DNA from 3 places in the Streptomyces sp. NPDC048566 genome. Region 2 is predicted to be linked to each of the others. Evidence: riboswitches for the same ligand, from Rfam matches in the RefSeq annotation. Region 2 holds a riboswitch; each other region holds the start of a gene.
What was found. Region 2 has a riboswitch for cyclic di-AMP ahead of ACGFS9_RS08930 (M23 family metallopeptidase). Riboswitches for the same ligand answer to the same signal wherever they lie in the genome.
Positions count from the first base shown of each region.

Region 1 (6,795 bases), on a different contig from region 2:
ACGCTGTACTCGGCGGCGTCCTCCAGGAGCGAGACCTTGCCCCGGTCGGGGCCGTCGGTCGCGACGCGCAGGGTGTGCGTTCCCGAGACCAGCTCCATCAGCTTGGACTGCGGGTCGGCGGAGGAATCGCCGTCCCCCCGGACGGCTCCGGAGGCGAAGCCGCCCGCCAGGCCGCCCAGATCGGGCAGCCCGAGGTCGGCGGAGACCTTCACCGTGCCGGACAGCTGCTCGACGTCCGACGCGGCGATCTTCTCCAGGAGTTCCCGGGCGGTGACCTTGGGCAGGTCGGGGTCCCCGGAGGACGCGAGGGCGGGGACGAGCCCGATCGTCGCCGCCGCGACCCCCACCACCGCGACCGGAACGACGTAGCGCGCGGCCCTGTGTCGCCCGGCGCGTCGGTCGTCGGCCTCGTCGGCGGCCTTCGCGCGGTCGTCGGTTTCGTACGGTGCCATGTGTGCCTTACCTCCGTCGTCGGCGGCGGCTCTGTGGTCCTGTCCCTGCTCCACCCCTGGGCCGCCATTCTCACCCGAACCGGTGAGGAGTGGTGTTCTCCATATGACCAAATCGGCCGGACGGAAGCGTCAGCCCGCGGAATCAACTCCGCGTAGTCCTGCGGTATGACGCCGGACGACGGCATCCGGCCGGACCCGTAGGGGTCGTACGGGGAGCACGTGCCCCCGGCGTGTCACGCGTCGCGGACGCCCCGCACGGCGCACGGGTCACCGACCGGCACGCACCGCCGGAGGGGGCACCGACGGCATCCACCGCACGGCGGGTCACGCGGCGGCACGGCGTGGGGCCGCACCGGGCGTCACGGGCCGGTGCATCCTTCCGGCCCGGCACCGGGGGAAGCCGGTGCGGGGGCCGCGGGGCGGCCCCGGCGGCCACTCAGCCGGCGCGGTGCACCACGGCGTCCGCCAACTCGACCAGCGCGGCCTTCGCGTCGCCGTCGGGCAGCGGCGCGAGCGCGGCCCGCGCGTCCTCCGCGTAGCGCACGGTGTCCCGGCGGGCCTGCTCCAGCGCGGGGTGCTCCCGCAGCCGGGCCAGCGCCTCCGCGTGCCGCGCGTCGTCCGTCAGGTCGGAGTCCAGCAGCTCGCACAGCGCGACGTCCTCGGCGAGCCCCAGCCGCTCGGCCCGCTCGCGCAGCCGCAACACCGGCAGCGTGGGAATGCCCTCGCGCAGGTCGGTGCCCGGGGTCTTGCCGGACTCGTGCGACTCGGACGCGATGTCGAGGACGTCGTCCGCGAGCTGGAAGGCGACGCCGAGCCGCTCGCCGTACTGCGTCAGCACGTCGACGACCGTCTCGTCGGCGCCCGACATCATCGCCCCGAAGCGGCAGGCCACGGCGACCAGCGAGCCGGTCTTGCCGCTCAGCACGTCCAGGTAGTGGTCGACCGGGTCCCGCCCGTCGCGCGGCCCGGCGGTCTCCAGGATCTGGCCGGTCACCAGCCGCTCGAACGCCTCGGCCTGGATGCGGACGGCGTCGGGACCCAGGTCGGCCAGGATGTAGGAGGCGCGGGCGAAGAGGAAGTCGCCGGTGAGGACGGCCACCGAGTTGCCCCAGCGGACGTTGGCGCTGTCGACGCCGCGCCTGACGTCGGCCTCGTCCATCACGTCGTCGTGGTACAGCGTGGCGAGGTGCGTCAGCTCGACGACCACGGCCGAGGGCACGACACCCGGCGCGTAGGGATCACCGAACTGGGCGGCGAGCATCACGAGGAGCGGCCGGAACCGCTTCCCGCCGGCCCGCACGAGGTGCTGGGCGGCTTCCGTGATGAAGGGGACCCCGCTCTTGGTGGCTTCGAGCAAACCCTCCTCGACAGCCGCCAATCCGGCCTGGACATCGGCTTCGAGAGCCTGGTCCCGCACGCTCAGCCCGAACGGCCCGACGACGGTCACGAGAGGTTCTCCTGTCTGCTGACGATCACATGGCGAACTCGGTCGATCATTCTTTCGATGACACGGTTTGTCGATGTGTCGCTGCCATCACTCAAGTCAGCGTATCCGGTCACGTTTCGATCACCACGAGCGCCCACCGTCCCCCGGCCGACGTGACCCCGCCGGGAGGTACGCCGGAATACACCTGTAAGACACACGGAACCGCCCGTGCGCCGCATGCCGCGGGTACCCCTCCCGTCCGGGCGGTATCCGACGGCCGTCGACATGTTCACGATCACCTACTGCTCCGCCGACGGCCCGGCGCCCCGCCCCCGGGCCCTGCGGGGCCGGGGGCGCACGGGAGAGAGGGGCGTGGCCCCCGGTTCGTCCGCGTCCGGCCCCGAGCCCGGCCCGCGGACGATCACCCCGCCCCCGACCCGTCCCGCTCCCCCGGCGCGGCTTTCCGCCAGGGGCACGGAACCGCCGCCCGCACGCCCCCGCGTCCTCCCCCACGCCGTCCCGCGCGACCTCGGCCGCGCCGCCCCCGCGCCTCCTCCCTCCCGCCCGCCGTCCCCCACGACCCGGTCCGGTTGCCGCACCACCGTTCGACGCGTCCCGTGCGCCGAGGCGAGCCCCCGGGCATCCGTCCGGCCCTCCCCCGTGGAGCCGCGCGCAGGACGCCCTCGCCCCACTCCACCCCTCCCCGACGGCGCCCGACCGCTCGCCCGGACGCGGCGCCCGGCGGCCGACAAGCCACCCCGACGCTCCGACGCTCCGGGGGCGCCTCCCCGACCCGCCGACCGGCCGGACCCCACCACACGGCCGCCGGCACCCCTGGGTAAGCCGGACTCCGCCCCCCGCCCGCGTCCGGGGCCGCCCTGCACGGTCTCGGCACAGCGGACGGCACGGCGGACGGCACGCCGGACGTCGCGCGGGGCACGACCGGAGGCCCTTCCGCGTGCCGGGACCTCGGTCGCCCAGCGGCCCGCCACCCCGACCCTGGCCACCGGCCGCGCGGGCGGTTCGGTTCGGCATCCCATCGGGACCGCCCGACCGCGCCGCGGGGCGCCACCCGCGCGCCCGCCCCGCCGGGGGCGGTCGTCGCGGTCCGCCGGGCGGACGACCGCCGTGACGCACGGGCACCCCCTCCAGGCGGTTCCGACCTCGGCACGGGCCCGCCCGGGGGTCAGCCGTGCCCGCCCCGGCGGCCGGACCGCCGGCCCGGTGCCCGCCCGTGAGGTGATGGGGCGTGGCACATGGACGGGGCGCCCGGCAGGCTTCACCCGTCTCCGGTTGACCGCCCGCGCGGGGTCGGCCCGGCGCCAAGCCCGGCGCCGGGTCACATCGGATCGGGTCGATGCGGGTCGGGTCGGGTCGAGGCGGGTCGGGTCGAATCGGGGCGGGGCACAACGTCGCCCCGCTGAGTCGACGGCGTCCCGTCCCCTGACGCCGCCTCCTTTCTCCGAGGTCCGGCGGACCGACGCCGGGCCCAATCGGCCGCGCACGCAACGGCGTTCGCCCGGCGGCCCGCGCCGCTTCCGCCCCACCCCCGTCAACTCATCGCGCGCGGCGCGGCGTTCGCCGGGCCGGCCGGCCTGCGGCGCCTCCGCCGGTCCGCTCGTGCGTGACGCACCCCGGCAGGGCCTGTCCGGCATGCGGGCGCCACCGTGACCGTCCCGTAACTCCCGGCACGCCAAACGGCGGTGGCGTAATGCCCGACTTGCCCGTCATGCCGCGTTGGCGACCGTTGCACGCGTGAATTGAGTCACCCGCCGACCAGTGGATCACCCTCGGCCCACCACCCACGAACCCCTTCACCAAAGGCAAGTTGAGGATTCAATTCCGGCGCAAACGGACGTTTCGCCACGCCCCCAAAAGGGCGAAAGCGATCTTCAACGCCACATCGGGCCTTGTTCCCGACATGTGCAGTCGCATACGTTCTCGTCGACCCCGGGCGGATCGCCGAATCCTGCCGTCGCCCGGAACCCATCCACCCACGCACACACGGCAGGAGCGGGGGAACCACAGGTAGGCCGCCGATCCGGAAGACCGGACCGGCTAGGGGTGAAGCCGCGCCCGAAACGCGGCCGGGCATCTCCCGCCCGAACCCGACAGCTCACCTCGCAGGCGTCGGAGAGGACAATTCGTCATGCCCGCAGGCACGCACCGCCCCGCCCGCAAGAACATCGTCACCCGCGGAATGATCGCCGCGGGGACGGGCGCCCTGGCCTTGGCCCTGCCGCTCGTGAGCGCGACCGGCGCCCACGCCGCCACCCCCCAGGCCGCCAAGACCGCGGCCGTCCCCAACGTCCAGCTCATCACCTACAAGGTGGTCGCCGGCGACACGCTGACCAAGATCGCGAAGAAGTACCCGTCGAGCGGCGGCTGGAAGAAGCTGTACACGGCGAACCGCGCGGTCATCGGGAACGACCCGAGCCACCTGCGCACGGGCCTGACGCTCACGGTCGGCACCAAGACCCTGAAGTCGGCCGCGGCCACGACGACCGCCAAGACCACGGCCACCCAGGCGTCCGCCACCACGTACGCGAACAACCTGGACGGCTGGATCAAGGAGTCCCTGGACATCATGGGCAAGGCGGGCATCCCCGGCACCTATGACGGCATTCACCGCAACGTGATGCGCGAGTCCTCGGGCAACCCGAAGGCCATCAACAACTGGGACTCCAACGCCGTCGCGGGCACCCCCTCCAAGGGGCTCCTCCAGGTCATCGACCCCACGTTCCTGGCCTACCACGTGCCCGGCACCTCGATGGACCCCTACGACCCGGTCGCCAACATCACGGCGGCCTGCAACTACGCCGCCGCGAAGTACGGCTCGATCGACAACGTCAACGGCGCCTACTGATCCCCGCGGCGCACCCTCTCCCCCCACACCACGACATCGGCCGGCGGCACCCACGGGTCCGCCGGCGGTGCCGTACGAGAGGGGCGCCTCCGGATCGCGCGGGCACCCTCCGGGGGCCCGGCCCGCCGGGCCCCGCCGGGAGGTCCGCGCGGGCACCCTCCCGAGGCCGCGGGGCGGGCGGCGCCGGTACCGAGGCCCGGGTCAGCAGCGCTCTCCGCACCCGAAGACCCGCTCCAGGACCACCGCGATGCCGTCGTCCTCGTTGGACAGCGTCACCTCGTCGGCCACCGCTTTCAGTTCGGGATGCGCGTTGGCCATCGCGACCCCGTGTGCCGCCCAGTCGAACATCGGGATGTCGTTCGGCATGTCCCCGAACGCGAGCGTCCCCGACGGGCTCAGCCCGAGACGGGCCGCGGCGAGCGCGAGACCGGTGGCCTTGGTCACTCCGCATGGCTGGAGTTCGACGGTACCGGGCCCCGACATGGTGACCGTCGCCAGCGAACCGACCACTCCCCGCGCCGCCGAGGCCAACTCGTCGTCGGACAGCGACGGATGGCGCAGCAGCACCTTGCTGATCGGCTGCGCCCACAGGTCGTCCCGGCTCCGCACCCGCACAGCGGGCAGCGTCGGGTGCGGCATGACGTAGCCCGGCTCGATGAGGGTCAGCCCGTCCACGCCGTCCTGGTCCACCGCCGCGTACAGCAGGCCGACCTCCGCCTCGATCTTGCCGAGCGCCGTCTCCGCCAACTCCCGTTCCAGCGTGACCGACCAGAGCATCCGGTCGGTTCCGGCGTCGTAGAGCTGCGCGCCCTGCCCGCACACCGCCAGTCCCCGGCCGCCGAGTTCGTCCAGCAGCGGCCTGACCCGCGGTGCGGGGCGGCCCGTCACCACCAGGTGCCGGGCACCTGCCGCGGTCACTTTCGCCAACGCGGCCCGCGACCGGTCGGAGAGCGTGTCGTCGCCGCGGAGCAGCGTTCCGTCCAGGTCAGTGGCGATGAGTGAATATGCAGTCGGAGCGGCCATGATCCGAAGAATACGGATCGCGGGACCCGTCGACCCCGCCGGAACCGGACGACGTCCGGTATCCCGTCGGCAACGCCGTTCACCGCACGGTGGCAGGCGCGTTGCGACCGGTTGGGATCACGCACGGCCCGCTTCCGTCCGGTCGGACTTTCCCGTGCAGGACCGATCACAACGGCTCAACACCGCCGTTCCCCCCGCGCCCGTCCCACCCGAACCACCGGAGCGGCAGCACACGACGGGGTGCCGGCGGCCGGTTCCGGGACCGGGGGGGGACGCGGGCGGTCACCCCGGCGGGCAGGCGGAAACGTCCGTCGCCCGATCGGGCGACGGACGTCCACGCGCCCGGCCGGTCCCGGGTCCACCGGTGACCGGCCACCGGACGCTCACCCGTGGGCGGCCGCCAGATGCCGGGCCAGACGCGGCGACGCGAACCGGGTGCCGCACACGAACCGCATGACCGGACCGTACGAGGACGCCGCGGGCAGGCCGGTGAAGTACAGGCCGGGAACCGACGAGCGGTATCCGGCGCCCAGCCGCGGAGTGCCGCGGCTGACGGCCAGCGCGGTCCGCAGCCCGTCCCCGAGGAAGTCCATCGCGGCGATGTCCACGCGGTATCCGGTCGCCGCCACGACGTGGTCGGCGGACAGGTCGTCCAGCCGGCCGCCGTGGGTCTGCACCGTGAGGACGGGCTTGCCCTCCGCGGCTCCCGCCCGGACGATCCGCCGCACCTCGCGGACGGCGACCCTGCCCTCGAAGCGGTCCCGCAGCCACCAGGCGCCGAGCGGTCCGAGCACCCGGCGGACCAGGTAGTGCCGTGCCCCGGCGGGCAGATGGCGGTAGGGCTGCGCGTGGTGGCTGAGGGCCCACAGCGACCAGGCCCGCCCGAACGGCGACTCCGGGCGCAGCTTCGGCTGGTCCCACGGCGGCGCGCCGAAGTCCACCGCTCCCCGCCCCCGGGACACCACCGTCACCCGCGCGCCCGCCTCCGCCGCCAGCACCGCCGTCTCCAGCGCGGACTGGCCCGCGCC
Region 1 covers NZ_JBICWL010000025.1:73,746-80,540, reverse strand. Annotated here, with positions in the region: gene ACGFS9_RS27555 (outer membrane lipoprotein carrier protein LolA) at 1-452, opposite strand, end outside; gene ACGFS9_RS27550 (polyprenyl synthetase family protein) at 889-1,899, opposite strand; cyclic di-AMP (ydaO/yuaA leader) riboswitch at 3,829-4,023, shown strand; gene ACGFS9_RS27545 (transglycosylase SLT domain-containing protein) at 4,028-4,744, shown strand; gene ACGFS9_RS27540 (HAD family hydrolase) at 4,946-5,767, opposite strand; gene ACGFS9_RS27535 (FAD-dependent oxidoreductase) at 6,151-6,795, opposite strand, start outside.
Region 1: another riboswitch for cyclic di-AMP. It lies ahead of ACGFS9_RS27545 (transglycosylase SLT domain-containing protein); the one in region 2 lies ahead of ACGFS9_RS08930 (M23 family metallopeptidase).

Region 2 (6,795 bases):
CCGCCCGCTCCCGTCACGAGGAGCAGGAGCGTCGCCGCCAGGGCAGCTCCGCCCCGCGGGCCGCCGGGTTCTCGTCCTGGATCGCCCGCGTGATGGCCCCGCAGATCTCCTCCAGCTGGCCCACCTGCTCGGGGGTCAGCCGGTCGAAGACCGCGGCCCGGACCGTCTCCACATGGCCCGGCGCCACGCGCGCGACCAGGTCCATGCCCGCGTCGGTGAGCACGGCCAGATGGCCGCGCCGGTCGGTCGGGCAGCCCTGCCGGCGGACCGAGCCGTCCTTCTCCAGCCGGGTCACGGCGTACGTCAGGCGGCTGCGGGTGATCTTCAGCGTCTCGGCCAGCTCCGTCATCCGCATCCGCCGCTCCGGCGCCTCGGACAGCGTGGCCAGGATGGAGTAGTAAAGGTGGGGCATGCCGGCCTCGGCCTGGAGCCCGCGATCGATGGTGTCCTCCAGGAGGGAGCTCGCGGAGACGTACGAGCGCCAGGCGCGCTGTTCGGCGGGGGAGAGCCAGCGGGTCGTCATGGGGCCAGTGTAGGTATTGTTTAAAACTTGAACCACATGATGGACCGCCGCACGACCGCTCAGTGAACGCCACCGGAGGAAACGCCCGATGCCCCGACCCCACGTCCTGTTGTCCGCCGCCGTCTCCCTCGACGGCTTCCTGGACGACACCGGGCCCGAACGGCTGCTGCTCTCGGGGCCGGCCGACTTCGACCGGGTCGACGAGGTGCGGGCGTCCTGCGACGCGATCCTGGTCGGCGCCGGAACCCTGCGTGCCGACAACCCCCGGCTCCTGGTCAACTCCGCCGAGCGCCGGGCGGCCCGGGTCGCCGAAGGGCGCCCCGCGTACCCGCTGAAGGCGACCGTCAGCGGCTCCGGCGACCTCGACCCGCGGGCGCGGTTCTGGCACACGGGCGGGGAGAAGGTCCTCTACACCACCGACGCGGGCGCCCGGCTCGCGGCGGACCTGCTGCGCGACCTGCCGGGTGTCGAGGTCGTCACCACGGGCCCCGACGTCGACTGGCGGGTCCTGCTGGAGCACCTGCACGACGTCCGGGGTGTGCGGCGCCTGATGGTCGAGGGCGGCGGCCGGGTCCACACCCAGCTCGTGACGGAGGGGCTCGCCGACGAACTCCAGCTCGCCCTCGCGCCGCTCTTCGTCGGGCAGCCGGACGCGCCGCGGCTGTTCGGGCCCGGGGCCTATCCGCCCGGCCGGATGCGGCTCGTGGAGACCCGGCCCGTCGGCGACGTCGTCCTCGCCCGGTACGTCCCCACCGCGCCCGGCACCGGCGGCGCCGCCTCCGCCGCGGACCGCCGGTGGCTGGCCCTGGCGTGCGAGCTGGCCGCCGCGTGCCCGCCCTCGGAGACCGCGTTCAGCGTGGGCGCCGTGGTGGTGGCGGCCGACGGCACCGAGCTGGCCCGCGGCCACTCCCGCGAGGGCGGGGACGCCGTGGCGCACGCCGAGGAGGCCGCGCTCGCCAAGATCGACCCGGCCGACCCGAGGCTGCCCGGCGCCACCGTCTACAGCAGCCTGGAGCCGTGTGCCCGCCGCGCCTCGCGCCCCGCCCCCTGCGCCCGGCTCGTCCTCGACGCCGGTGTCCGGCGCGTCGTCACCGCCTGGCGCGAGCCCGACACCTTCGTCCCGCAGGCCGACGGCAGCGCGGTCCTCGCCGCGGCGGGCGCCGACGTCGTCCTGCTGCCCGAGTACGAGGAGCGCGCCCAGGCGCCGAACCGCCACCTGCCGGGCGACGCCCCCCGCGGCCGGGCCTGAGCGGCGGCCCGCCGCCCGGCCCCGCCCCCCGTTCGAGGCCGCCGGGGGCGCGGGGAGGAAGTGGTCAGGGCGGTCCCGCGGATGGCGTAGACTGGTTTCACCGACGCGGGGTGGAGCAGCTCGGTAGCTCGCTGGGCTCATAACCCAGAGGTCGCAGGTTCAAATCCTGTCCCCGCTACTGAAGGCCGAGGGCCGGAATCCTGAAACACGGATTCCGGCCCTTGGCGTAGGTCTCCCCCGGGGTGCATCCCTCGGTCGGTCCACACCGGTCGCCCGGCGCCGCCGCTCCGGGTCTGCTGGACGGGTGGGCCGGCCAGGAGGTGACGAGCGGACCGGGGAACGCGACGACCGCGCCGACCGCCCGTCCGCCGGACCGCGGCCCCCGGGACGCGCCGTGGCCTCGGGCGCGACCGGTGTCGCCGCCCCCGCCCCGGTCGGCCGGCGCACCCGCAGGATCTCCGTCGCGCGGGCCTTCGTGCGGGCGCTGCCCGTGCTCCTCGTCGTCGCCGCGACCCTGTACGACTACTTCACGCCCGGCGAGTTCACCGCCGCGCCCCTCTTCACCGCCGCCGTGCTCGTCGCCGCGCCCCTCTCCTCGCTCCGCGGCACGGTCCTCGTCTCCTCGGCCGCCGTCGCCGCGGTGTTCCTCGTGCACGCGCGCTACGGCATCGTCCTGCGGATCGACGCGATCACCGAGGCGGTCACCGTCGCCACGGCGGCCGTGCTCGCCGTCCTCATCAACATCCTCGTCCGGCGCGGCGACCAGCGGCTCGCCTCCGTCCGGGAGATCGCCGAGTTCGCCCAGCGGGCCGTCCTGCCCGAACCGCAGGCGCGGATCGGCGGCCTCGACGTCGCCGCCCGCTACGAGGCGGCGCAAGCCGACGCGTTCATCGGCGGCGACCTGTACGCGGTGCAGGACACCGCCTACGGCGTACGGCTGGTCGTCGGGGACGTGCGCGGGAAGGGGATGACGGCGGTCGCCGCCGTCGCCGTGGTGATCGGTGCCTTCCGCGAGGCCGCCGAGCAGGAGGGCACCCTGGAGGCGGTCGCCCGGCGGCTGGAGCGGGCGCTGCGGCGCGAGGGCGCCCGGCGGGACAGCCTCGACGCCGTCGAGGGCTTCACCACCGCCGTCCTCGCCGAGATCCCGCACGACGAGGGGATCGTCCGGATCGTCAACCGGGGGCACCCCCCGCCCCTGCTGCTGCATCCCGACGGCACGCTCCGCGTCCTCACGGTCGAGCCCGCCGCCCTGCCCCTCGGGATGAGCGACCTGGCCGGCGCGCCCGACCGGGCGGTGCCGGCCCGTATTCCGTCCGGGGCGACGCTGCTGCCGTACACCGACGGCCTCTCCGAGGCCCGGGACCGGTCCGGCGCGTTCTACGACCCGGCCGCACGGCTGACCGGTCGGGTGTTCCCCGGCCCGGGCGCGCTGCTGAACGAGGTCGCCGGCGAGGTCCGCCGGCACACCGGTGGCGCGCTGGCCGACGACATGGCGCTGCTCGCCGTCCTGCGCGGGCCGGCCGCCGGCCTGCTCGGGCCCTGTCACGAGGGGTGACGGGGCGCTGTCCCTCCGCATAACAACTGACGCACCGTCAAGTAAAGGGTGGTGCACGCACGGAGGTCAACTCGCCCCTTTTTCACCGCTCGTGACCCAGAAGTCCTGGCCGGAAACCGTTAACGATCACTCGGAACAGCTTGGAATCCGGTGGCCGTGTCTATTAACGTTCGATAACGCAGCGCGGTCGTCCCAGCCGTCACCAGCGACGGCTCCGTGCGCACGCGCCGAATCCCGCGAGGGAACCGGGGAACCACCATTTGGGGTGAATCGAGCGTATGCGGCCGTGGTCACACGGCGGTTTACGCGCGTAGGAGACCTTCCTGCTCCGAACCCGTCAGCTAACCCGGTAGGCGAGAAGGAAGGAAAGGAGCGCCCACGTGGCGTCCAACCCGCCTGCCCGGCCCACCTCGTTCGCCCCGGGCGAAGCCCACTCCTTCGGCTTCGTCCACGGCAAGGACGAGGGTCCCTGGGAGGAGTGGAACCCCACCGAGGAGTCCGTCCGCCCCGTGCGCGGCCGGCACCGCGTGGGAAAGCAGCGCGGCGGAGGACTCGCCCGCAGCTCCACCGTCCTCGGCGTCGGCGTCATGGCGGCCGTCGGAGCGGGGGGCATGGCCACCGCGGCGCCCGGCAAGGCGCCCGTCTCGATCTCGCTGCCCGACCTGTCCTCGGTCACCCACTCGGCCAAGGCCCTGGTCGCCGACGACACCGACGAGGCACCCGAGACCCAGGCCGCTCCGCTCACCGGCGCGGGTCTGACCACCGCGGACACCGCCCAGGGCGCCACGGACGCCGGCGAGGCCCTGCGCGCCCGCATCATGCAGCAGGCCGAGTCGCAGCAGAACCAGGTCGACAGCGCCGCGCAGAAGGCCGCGGAGACGGCCGCCGCGAAGCAGGCGGTCGCGCTCGCCGCGAAGCAGCAGGACGCCGCGCAGGCCAAGGAGGCCGCCGCGAAGAAGAAGGCGGAGGAGGAGGCCGCGGCGAAGGCGGAGGCGGAGCGCCTCGCCGAACTCGCCAAGAGCTACTCCCTGCCCACCTCCTCGTACACGCTGACCTCGACCTTCGGGGAGGCCGGCTCCATGTGGTCCTCCGGCTACCACACGGGTCTCGACTTCGCGGCCCCCACCGGCACCCTGATCAAGGCCGTCCACAGCGGCACCGTCACCGAGGCGGGCTGGGCCGGCGCCTACGGCTACCGCACGGTGCTCACCCTCGACGACGGCACCGAACTCTGGTTCTGCCACCAGTCGTCGATCAGCGTCAGCACCGGCCAGAAGGTCGCCACCGGTGACGTCATCGGCCGGGTGGGCGCGACGGGCAACGTCACCGGGCCGCACCTGCACCTGGAGGTCCACCCGGACGGCGCCCCCACCGGCATCGACCCGATGGCCTGGCTCCAGAGCAAGGGCCTCACCCCCTGATCCGAGCGGCGTCCGCGCGGGCGCGGCCCCCGGCCCGGCCCGGCCGGCGGCCGACCCGCGCCACGGCGGTGGGCGCGGCACGCCGGCGCACCGCCGCACCCCGGCCGGCGGGAGCCGGTCCCCGCCGTGCCGTTCACCTGCGGAATAGAGGCATCCGGCGCGGGCGTTGAAGCCGGGCATGACTTCCCCTCTTCGCAAGCTCGGCTCCTCCGACCTGGAGGTCTTCCCGCTCTGCCTCGGCGGCAACGTCTTCGGCTGGACGGCGGACGAGACGCAGTCCTTCGCCGTGCTCGACGCCTACGCGGCGGCCGGGGGCAACTTCCTCGACACCGCCGACTCCTACTCGGCCTGGGCCGACGGCAACGAGGGCGGCGAGTCCGAGACCGTCATCGGCAGGTGGCTCGCCGCCCGCGGCAACCGCGAGGACATGGTCGTGGCGACCAAGGTCAGCCAGCACCCCGCCTTCCCCGGCCTCTCCGCCGCCAACATCAAGGCCGCCGCCGACGCCTCGCTGCGCCGCCTGGGCACCGACCACATCGACCTCTACTACACGCACTTCGACAAGACCGAGGTGCCGGTGGAGGAGATCATCGGTGCGCTCGACGACCTGGTGAAGGCCGGCAAGGTCCGTCACATCGCGGCCTCCAACATCTCCCCGGAGCGGCTGCGGGAGTCCCTGGAGTTCTCCGACCGCGAGGGTCTCGCCCGGTACGTGGCGCTCCAGCCGCAGTACAACCTGGTCTCGCGCGACACCTACGAGGGCGCGCTGCGGGACGTCGCCTCCGGTGCCGGGCTCGCCGCCGTCCCCTACTTCGCGCTCGCGGCCGGCTTCCTCACCGGCAAGTACCGTCCGGGGGCGACCGTGGACTCGCCGCGGGCCGCGGGAGCGGCCAAGCACCTGGAGACCGAACGCGGGCAGCGGGTCCTCACCGCGCTCGACGCGATCGCCGGCGCCCACAACACCGCCGTCCCGACCGTCGCGCTCGCCTGGCTGGCCGCCCGGCCGACCGTCGCCGCGCCGATCGCCTCCGCCCGCACCGTGGAGCAGCTCCCGGCACTCCTCGGCGTCGCGGAGCTGTCCCTGACGGAGGCGGAACTGTCCCGCCTGTCCGAGGCGTCGGCCTGACCGGCCGGACCCCCGCGGCGGCCCCGCGGGGCCGCCCGCCCCGCCCGCGGGCCGGCCGGGGCGGGCGTCCGCGGCGGCGCGGGGGTCACGAGCGGTAGGGGTTGTACGCCGGGTACGGCACCGGCGGTGAGAAGGGCCGCGCCGGCGGGGCGGCGTAGCCCCAGCCGTGCGCCGGCCACGGCGGCGGGACCGGCAGCGGGGCGGTCGCCCCGGCCGCGTAGGCGAGGGACGGACGGGCGATGTCGCGGCGCCGCCACAGCTCGTGCAGCAGCTCCCGCTCCCGGACGACGAAGTCGCCGCCCGCGCGGCCCCGCCGGCCGCGGTGCCGCAGGAACGCCAGCGAGGTGGCGTACGCCTCGTACTCGGCGACCGAGCGGGCCGCGCCCTTTCCCCACTGCCGCCCGGCGTACTCGCGGGCGAGCCGCCTGGCCCGCATCGAGCCGAGGACGTACGGCTCGGCCGTGCCCAGCCAGCCCGCCGCGGTGTACGCGGGCAGCTCGGTGTGCACGGTGCGCAGCTCGCGCTGCCGGGTCCAGACGACGAGCCAGGTCAGCAGGGCGAACGCGGGCACCATGAAGGCCGCGTAGACCGCGATGAAGCCGAACTCCCCGAAGTCCGAGGAGCTGTTCCACACCGAGTGCATCCCCATCGCGAGCAGCAGGCCGGCCGCCGGCACGAGGACGCGGCGGACGCGCTGGTGGTCGCCGGACAGGGCCGCGACGCCGAAGCCGATCCCGGTCAGCACGGTGAACAGGGGGTGCGCGAAGGGGGACATCACCACGCGCACGAAGAAGGTCGCGGCGGTCACGGAGGCCAGCCCGTGGTCGCCGGTGAGCCGGTCGGTGCCGAAGGCGGTGCCGAGGTACAGGATGTTCTCGGTGAACGCGAAGCCGGTGGCGGTGACTCCGGCGACCACGACAC
Region 2 covers NZ_JBICWL010000004.1:20,993-27,787, reverse strand. Annotated here, with positions in the region: gene ACGFS9_RS08950 (MarR family winged helix-turn-helix transcriptional regulator) at 14-523, opposite strand; gene ACGFS9_RS08945 (dihydrofolate reductase family protein) at 612-1,772, shown strand; tRNA gene ACGFS9_RS08940 (tRNA-Met) at 1,877-1,950, shown strand; gene ACGFS9_RS08935 (PP2C family protein-serine/threonine phosphatase) at 2,167-3,327, shown strand; cyclic di-AMP (ydaO/yuaA leader) riboswitch at 3,543-3,698, shown strand; gene ACGFS9_RS08930 (M23 family metallopeptidase) at 3,708-4,748, shown strand; gene ACGFS9_RS08925 (aldo/keto reductase) at 4,927-5,874, shown strand; gene ACGFS9_RS08920 (PrsW family intramembrane metalloprotease) at 5,960-6,795, opposite strand, start outside.

Region 3 (6,795 bases), on a different contig from region 2:
GCGCGCCGCACGCGGCGGGACTCGCCGGGGCGCCGGACGTCGTCGCCACGGTCACCCTGTCCAAGTCGCTGGGCGGTCAGGGCGGGGCGGTCCTCGGCCCGGCGGCGGTCGTGGACCACCTCGTCAACGCGGCGCGCACGTTCATCTTCGACACCGGTCTCGCCCCGGCCGCGGCGGGCGCGGCGCTGGCCGCGCTGCGGCTGCTGCGCGAGGAGCCCCGGCGGGCGGCGCGGGCGCGCGAGGTGGCGCGGTCCCTGCACGCCCGGCTGACGGCCGAGGGCCTGTCGGCGGTCCGTCCGGACGCCGCCGTCGTCTCCGTGCGGGCACCGTCCCCCGAACGGGCCCTGCGGTGGGCGGCCGACTGCCGCGAGGCGGGCCTCGCCGTCGGCTGCTTCCGTCCCCCGTCGGTGCCCGACGGGGTGTCGAGGCTGCGGCTGACGGCCCGCGCCGACCTCACCGACGAGCAGATCGGGCGGGCGGTGGACGTCATCAGCCGCAGCCGGTGATCCGGTCCCGGATCAGGCCAGACCGCTGACGAACCCCTCCCAGGCGGCAGGGGCGAACAGCAGGGCGGGCCCTGCCGGGTTCTTCGAGTCGCGTACCGCCACCGTCCCGGACCACGGTCCGGAGCCGGGGCGAGCCGTCTCGACGCAGTTGTTCATTCCCGTGCTGCGGCTGCTGCGCAGCCAGCGCACGTCGCGCAGTGCAGTGCTGGAGGGTACGTACCGAGGCGATGCAGACATGGGGGGTGCCTCCTTACGCGCCGTCACCTATCCCGGCGATGTAGTCCAACGAGTCCTCGGGCGAAAGGGCGTGGAACCGAAGGGTGTCGAAGGCCTCCGTGTAGGCCTGGAGGTCTTCTTTCCGTTCGAGATAGAGGCTACTCGTCAAGTGGTCGAGAACAACCACATCCAGATCAGTAGTGTTCGGAAAGGAGAAGATAACGAAAGGCCCGGTGATCCCGATGTGCGCCCCGGCCGCGAACGGCAGTACCTGAAGCCGGACTTGGGGCAGGGTCGCGGCCTCCCGGAGCCGCCGGAGCTGACGGGACATCACCTCCGGCCCGCCCACCTCCCGCCGCAGCACCGCCTCGTCGAGCACCGCGCACAGCTCCAGCGGAGGATCGGCCCGCAGCACGTCCTGCCGGGCCAGCCGCACCTCGACCAGGGCGTCGAGCCTGCTCTCCTCCAGCCCCTCCACGGCGGCCCGCGTCACCGCGCGCGCGTACTCGGGCGTCTGGAGCAGGCCCGGAACGACGGAGGTCTCCAGGGTCCGCATCCCGCTCGCCCCCGATTCCAGGCTGATGAAGTCGCGGTACGCGGGCGGCAGCACCCCGCGGTAGGCGTGCCACCAGTGGTGCCGCCCGTTGCCCTCGGAGCCCGCCAGCACGACCAGGAGATCGCGCAGTTCGGGGTCCGCGACACCGTAGGCGTCCAGCAGACGCTCCACGTCGGCCGGTTTCACCCCGCTGGTGCCGGTCTCGATGCGGCTCACCTTCGACTGGTGCCAGCCGAGCAGCCCCGCCGCCTGGCCGCTCGTGAGACCCGTGCCGGCGCGCAGCGCACGCAGTTCGGCACCCAGTTTGCGGCGGCGTACCGCGGGACCGTGCTGCATGCCCGTTCTCCCTACTCCTCTCAAGTCGCCCGAATACGCTCTGCCGACGCAGAGTTCACCGCATCGAGCGACAGATATATGCATTACTCGGTGGATCGCACCCGCGACCGGCCCGGTAGTGGCAGTCTTGCGCAAGCACCAGTCCGGGACCGTACTCGAACCATCCGCTCCGTGTCGGACTCCGGTCCCGTGGGAAAGGGACGACGTCGCCATGGCAGATCACCAGGAAGCAGCCGTCACTCTGCCGAGCGAGGCCGTCTCGGTCTCGGTGGCCCGTAGGTTCGTGGCGGACGTGCTGGCCGAGTGGGGTCTGCCGGACGGCGCGGAGGTCGCCGAGACCGTCCGCCTGGTGGTGTCCGAACTGGCGACCAACGCGGTGCAGCACACCCTCGGCCAGTCCCCCACCTTCACGGTCGACGTGTGCCTCGAACGGGAGGAACGCCTGCGGATCGGGGTCACCGACAGTCATCCGCGCTTTCCCCGGCGGCTGCCCGCGGCGGTCCAGCAGGACAACGGCCGCGGGATGGTCATCATCCGCTGGCTCGCCAAGGAGTGCGGCGGCAGGCTCAGCGTCCGCGCCACCCGGGAGGGCGGCAAGACGGTCTCCATCGAGCTGCCCTGGACGGCGGCGGTCCAGCCGGTCGCCGCGGGAGGGGCCCCGCCCGAGGGGTAGCCCGCCCGGCTCCGCCGTGCCGCCCGCCCGTCCGGAGGGGCGCGGCCGGCTTCGCCGTCCCGGCACCGGGCCGCGCGCACCGCGGGGCGGGGCGCCCCGGGGCCGGCGCACCGGACGCGCGGCGGTTCGGCCCCCGGGAAGCGGGCCGCCGGGCGCCGCGAGGGCGGTCGGACCCGGTGCCGTTCGCCGGCGGCGGTCCGAGCCGCCGCCGGCGGACCGGTCAGCCGACCCGGCCGTACCAGACGCTCCGCGTCCAGATCTTCTGCAGCCTCACCACGTCCCCCGTCTTCGGCGAGTGCCAGATCCTCCCCTTCCCGGCGTAGATGCCGACGTGGTAGACGCTCCGGCCCGAGTGGAAGAAGACCAGGTCCCCGGCCTTGCGGTGCGAGGCGGAGACGTGGTGGGACGTGTTGTACTGCGCCGCGGCCGTACGCGGCAGCTTCTTGCCCGCCTTCTTGTACGAGTAGAGGGTCAGCCCGGAGCAGTCGAAGCGGTGCGGCCCGGTGGCGCCGTACTTGTACGGGGCGCCGTGCTTGGAGGCCGCCACCCGGAGCGCCTTCGTCGCGGTGGTGGCCGCCTGCGCCTCCGCCGCCCCACCGGGGAGCACGAGGCCGCCGCCCACGGCGGCGAGGGTGAGGGCCGAGGCCGTACCGGCCCTGGTCCACAGCGACGGGACACGATTGAGCGCAGTCATGCGCAACCCTTCGTCAGCCGCCTGTGAAGGATGACCTGTCGGATTCGGGCTGGCGAAGTTGCCCGGCCGCTGGCGCGGCTTCACCCCAAGGACCGCCCGGAGGGCTGCTCCGGCGGACCGTCGTGCTGGGTCCTCCACTCCTGCCGATCCACTTCTGTCGACCGGTCATCCGGGCGGCGGCAGGACTCGGCGTCCGCCCGGACCGCCCCGCCGCCGTGGCGGGGGCTTGTCGTCGGAAGGGATCTTCACCCATGAACGTCGGAAAATCCGAGCGGAACCGGTGTTTTGTGGGCTTACTCACCACTCACCCGTTCGGGTGGACGCCTCTGTGTTCGAAGGGGTGTTGGGGCCGCGGACGACGCCCGCACCTGCGCCGGAGCCTCCCGATCCGCGCCGGGGCCCTTCCCGTCGCGCAAGTCGGGGGGCCCGGGAAAGTGCCGATTTCTACGCCATCAGGGGGTACACCATCTGGTGCGTTTGAGTCGCGGGCCGGGGTGCCTGCGGCGTCCGCGCGCGGTGCCTCAACTGCCGGGCTCGGGAGGCGTCGTGACCCGCGCGGTCCGCCGCTCGCCGTCCAGCGCGCGCAGGGCCCTGGCCAGGGTGGAGGCGTGCACCTCGCTCTCGCCCCGCTGGTGCATCAGCGCGAGCGCGTCCCGCAGCGCGGTCGCCCTCCCGACCAGCGCCTGGGCCGCACGCAGCCCCCGGTAGGTGTCCCCGGGGCGCGCCGGGTTGATCCGGCCGACCAGGTCGACGACGTCCAGGTAGCGGTCGATCAGCTCGGCTTCCGCACGGGTCAGGGCCGGCAGCGGAGGCGGGTCGGGGATCACCGGCCGCCCGCCCGGTGCGGCGCGCGGTGCCCGTGACCGCGGTGCCGCGGGCCGACTCCCCGGCGCGGGGCGGCGGTCGGTGTGCCGGCCCGGGGGTCCGGCTCCGGCGCCCGGTGGCGCGCGGCGGTGCAGGGGGCGCTCGGCGTGTCGATCCGGAGGGGCGGTTCCGGTCCCGGCCGTCCCGGGGTGGAGGGGCCGGCGGGTACGGGCGGGACGGGGCGGGCGGACGGGCGCTGCATGGGCACGCCTCCTCGCGGTCGATGACTCGACGTCTGTCAAAAAGGTACAGGCCGTACGCCGTTCGCCGAGAGGCCCCGGTCGTGACCGGACTCCCGCTCCCGGCGCCGGGGACGCCCGGGGCGCGCCGTCCGCCGCGGTCCGCGATCCGTGATCCCGGGGAGGGCGGCCGTGCCGGGCCGGCTCCCCGCGTCCGGCCGGCGGGCCGCGCCGGTGCGGACCCGGACCCGGTGCCCGGGCGGGAGGGTGCGCGCGCGACGCCCCGGCACCGTCCGTGCCGTATACGGTCCGGGCGCGCGCCCCCGGTGCCGCGCCCCGCGACCGGTGGGCGGGGCGGCCGTGACGGGCGGGCCGGGTGTCGGGTCCCCCTCGGAGGTGATGCGGCCCGGGTCCGCGCTCCGCGCCGGGTATGCGACCGGTCGGCTGCCGGTCATGGGGTGATCAATGGCTGGTTAACGTAGTTGAAACTCCGCCCCACTAATCTGCCGATCCACGCCGCCGGGGGTTCTTGTGTCCGGATCGGCGAAGAACGCGCCATGTGTCGGTGTGTTACATCTATCCCGCCGCGATGGCTGCGGCACCCGGGCCCCGCACGGTCCGGAGCGAGGACTGTGAGGTGGGACGCCGTGCAACTGACCCCGCACGAGCAGGAGAGGCTGCTGATCCACGTGGCCGCCGACGTGGCCGAGAAGCGCAGGGCCCGCGGGGTGAGACTGAACCACCCCGAGGCGGTCGCGCTGATCACGTCGCACCTCCTGGAAGGCGCCCGGGACGGCCGCACCGTGGCCGAGCTGATGTCCTCGGGACGCAAGATCCTCACCCGTGACGACGTCATGGAGGGCATCCCCGAGATGATCCACGACGTCCAGGTCGAGGCGACCTTCCCCGACGGCACCAAGCTCGTCACCGTCCACGACCCGATCGTCTGAACGGGGGAGCGACATCGTGATTCCCGGAGAGATCCGCTTCGCCGACGGCCCCGTCCGCTACAACGAGGGCCGTGAGGTCACCCGCCTGACCGTCCTGAACGCCGCCGACCGGCCCGTCCAGGTCGGCTCCCACTACCACTTCGCCGAGGCCAACCCCGGACTCGACTTCGACCGCGGAGCCGCCCGGGGCAAGCGGCTCAACGTCGCCGCCGGCACCGCCGTGCGCTTCGAACCCGGCATCCCCGTCGCCGTCGAACTCGTGCCGCTCGCCGGCACCCGTACGGTGCACGGGCTGCGCGGCGAGACCGGAGGTGCCCTCGATGCCTGAGATCTCACGGGCCGCTTACGCCGACCTGTTCGGCCCCACCACCGGCGACCGCATCCGGCTCGCCGACACCGACCTGTTCGTCGAGATCGAGGAGGACCGCTCCGGCGGCCCCGGACTCGCCGGCGACGAGGCGGTCTTCGGCGGCGGCAAGGTCATCCGCGAGTCCATGGGCCAGTCGCGCGCCACACGCGCCGACGGCACCCCGGACACGGTCGTCACCGGGGTCGTCGTCATCGACCACTGGGGGATCGTCAAGGCCGACATCGGTATCCGCGACGGCCGGATCGCCGGCATCGGCAAGGCCGGCAACCCGGACACCATGGACGGCGTCCACCCCGATCTGGTCATCGGCCCGGAGACCGAGATCATCGCCGGCAACGGGCGCATCCTGACCGCGGGCGCCATCGACGCGCACGTGCACCTCATCTGCCCGCAGATCGCGGACGAGGCCCTTGCCTCCGGGATCACCACGCTCGTCGGCGGCGGCACCGGTCCCGCGGAGGGCTCCAAGGCGACCACCGTGACCCCCGGTCCCTGGCACCTGGCCCGGATGCTGGAGGCGATGGAGGGATACCCCCTCAACTTCGGTCTGCTCGGCAAGGGCAACACCGTCTCGCACGACGCGATGCTGTCGCAGATCCGCGGCGGCGCCCTGGGCCTGAAGATCCACGAGGACTGGGGGGCGACGCCCGCCGCGATCGACGCCGCCCTCACGGTGGCGGACCGCACCGGCATCCAGGTCGCCATCCACACCGACACGCTCAACGAAGCCGGCTTCGTCGCCGACACCCTCGCCGCGATCGCCGGGCGCGGCATCCACGCCTACCACACCGAGGGTGCGGGCGGCGGGCACGCGCCCGACATCATGTCCGTGGTCTCCGAGTCGTACGTGCTGCCCAGTTCCACCAACCCGACCCGGCCCTACACCGTCAACACCGCCGAGGAACACCTCGACATGCTGATGGTGTGCCACCACCTGAACCCGGCGGTGCCGGAGGACCTGGCCTTCGCCGAGTCCCGCATCCGGCCCTCGACCATCGGCGCCGAGGACATCCTGCACGACCTCGGCGCCATCTCCATCATCTCGTCCGACTCCCAGGCCATGGGCCGGGTCGGCGAGGTGATCATGCGCACCTGGCAGACGGCCCACGTGATGAAGCGCGCCCGGGGCGCGCTGCCCGGGGACGGCGGCGCCGACAACCACCGCGTACGTCGCTATGTCGCCAAATACACCATCAACCCCGCGCTGGCGCAGGGGCTCGCCCGGGAGATCGGCTCGGTCGAGAGCGGCAAGCTCGCCGACCTGGTGCTCTGGGAGCCCGCATTCTTCGGGGTCAAACCGCACCTCGTCATCAAGGGCGGAACGATCGCCTACGCGCAGATGGGCGACGCCAACGCGTCGATCCCGACGCCGCAGCCGATCCTGCCCCGGCCGATGTTCGGGGCCGTCGGGCGGGCCCCGGCGGCGAACTCGTTCAACTTCGTGGCCCCCC
Region 3 covers NZ_JBICWL010000002.1:294,503-301,297, reverse strand. Annotated here, with positions in the region: gene ACGFS9_RS05170 (8-amino-7-oxononanoate synthase) at 1-506, shown strand, start outside; gene ACGFS9_RS05165 (DUF397 domain-containing protein) at 519-743, opposite strand; gene ACGFS9_RS05160 (helix-turn-helix domain-containing protein) at 757-1,614, opposite strand; gene ACGFS9_RS05155 (ATP-binding protein) at 1,826-2,287, shown strand; gene ACGFS9_RS05150 (C40 family peptidase) at 2,508-2,981, opposite strand; cyclic di-AMP (ydaO/yuaA leader) riboswitch at 2,985-3,183, opposite strand; gene ACGFS9_RS05145 (hypothetical protein) at 3,503-3,808, opposite strand; gene ACGFS9_RS05140 (urease subunit gamma) at 4,672-4,974, shown strand; gene ACGFS9_RS05135 (urease subunit beta) at 4,991-5,302, shown strand; gene ACGFS9_RS05130 (urease subunit alpha) at 5,295-6,795, shown strand, end outside.
Region 3: another riboswitch for cyclic di-AMP. It lies ahead of ACGFS9_RS05150 (C40 family peptidase); the one in region 2 lies ahead of ACGFS9_RS08930 (M23 family metallopeptidase).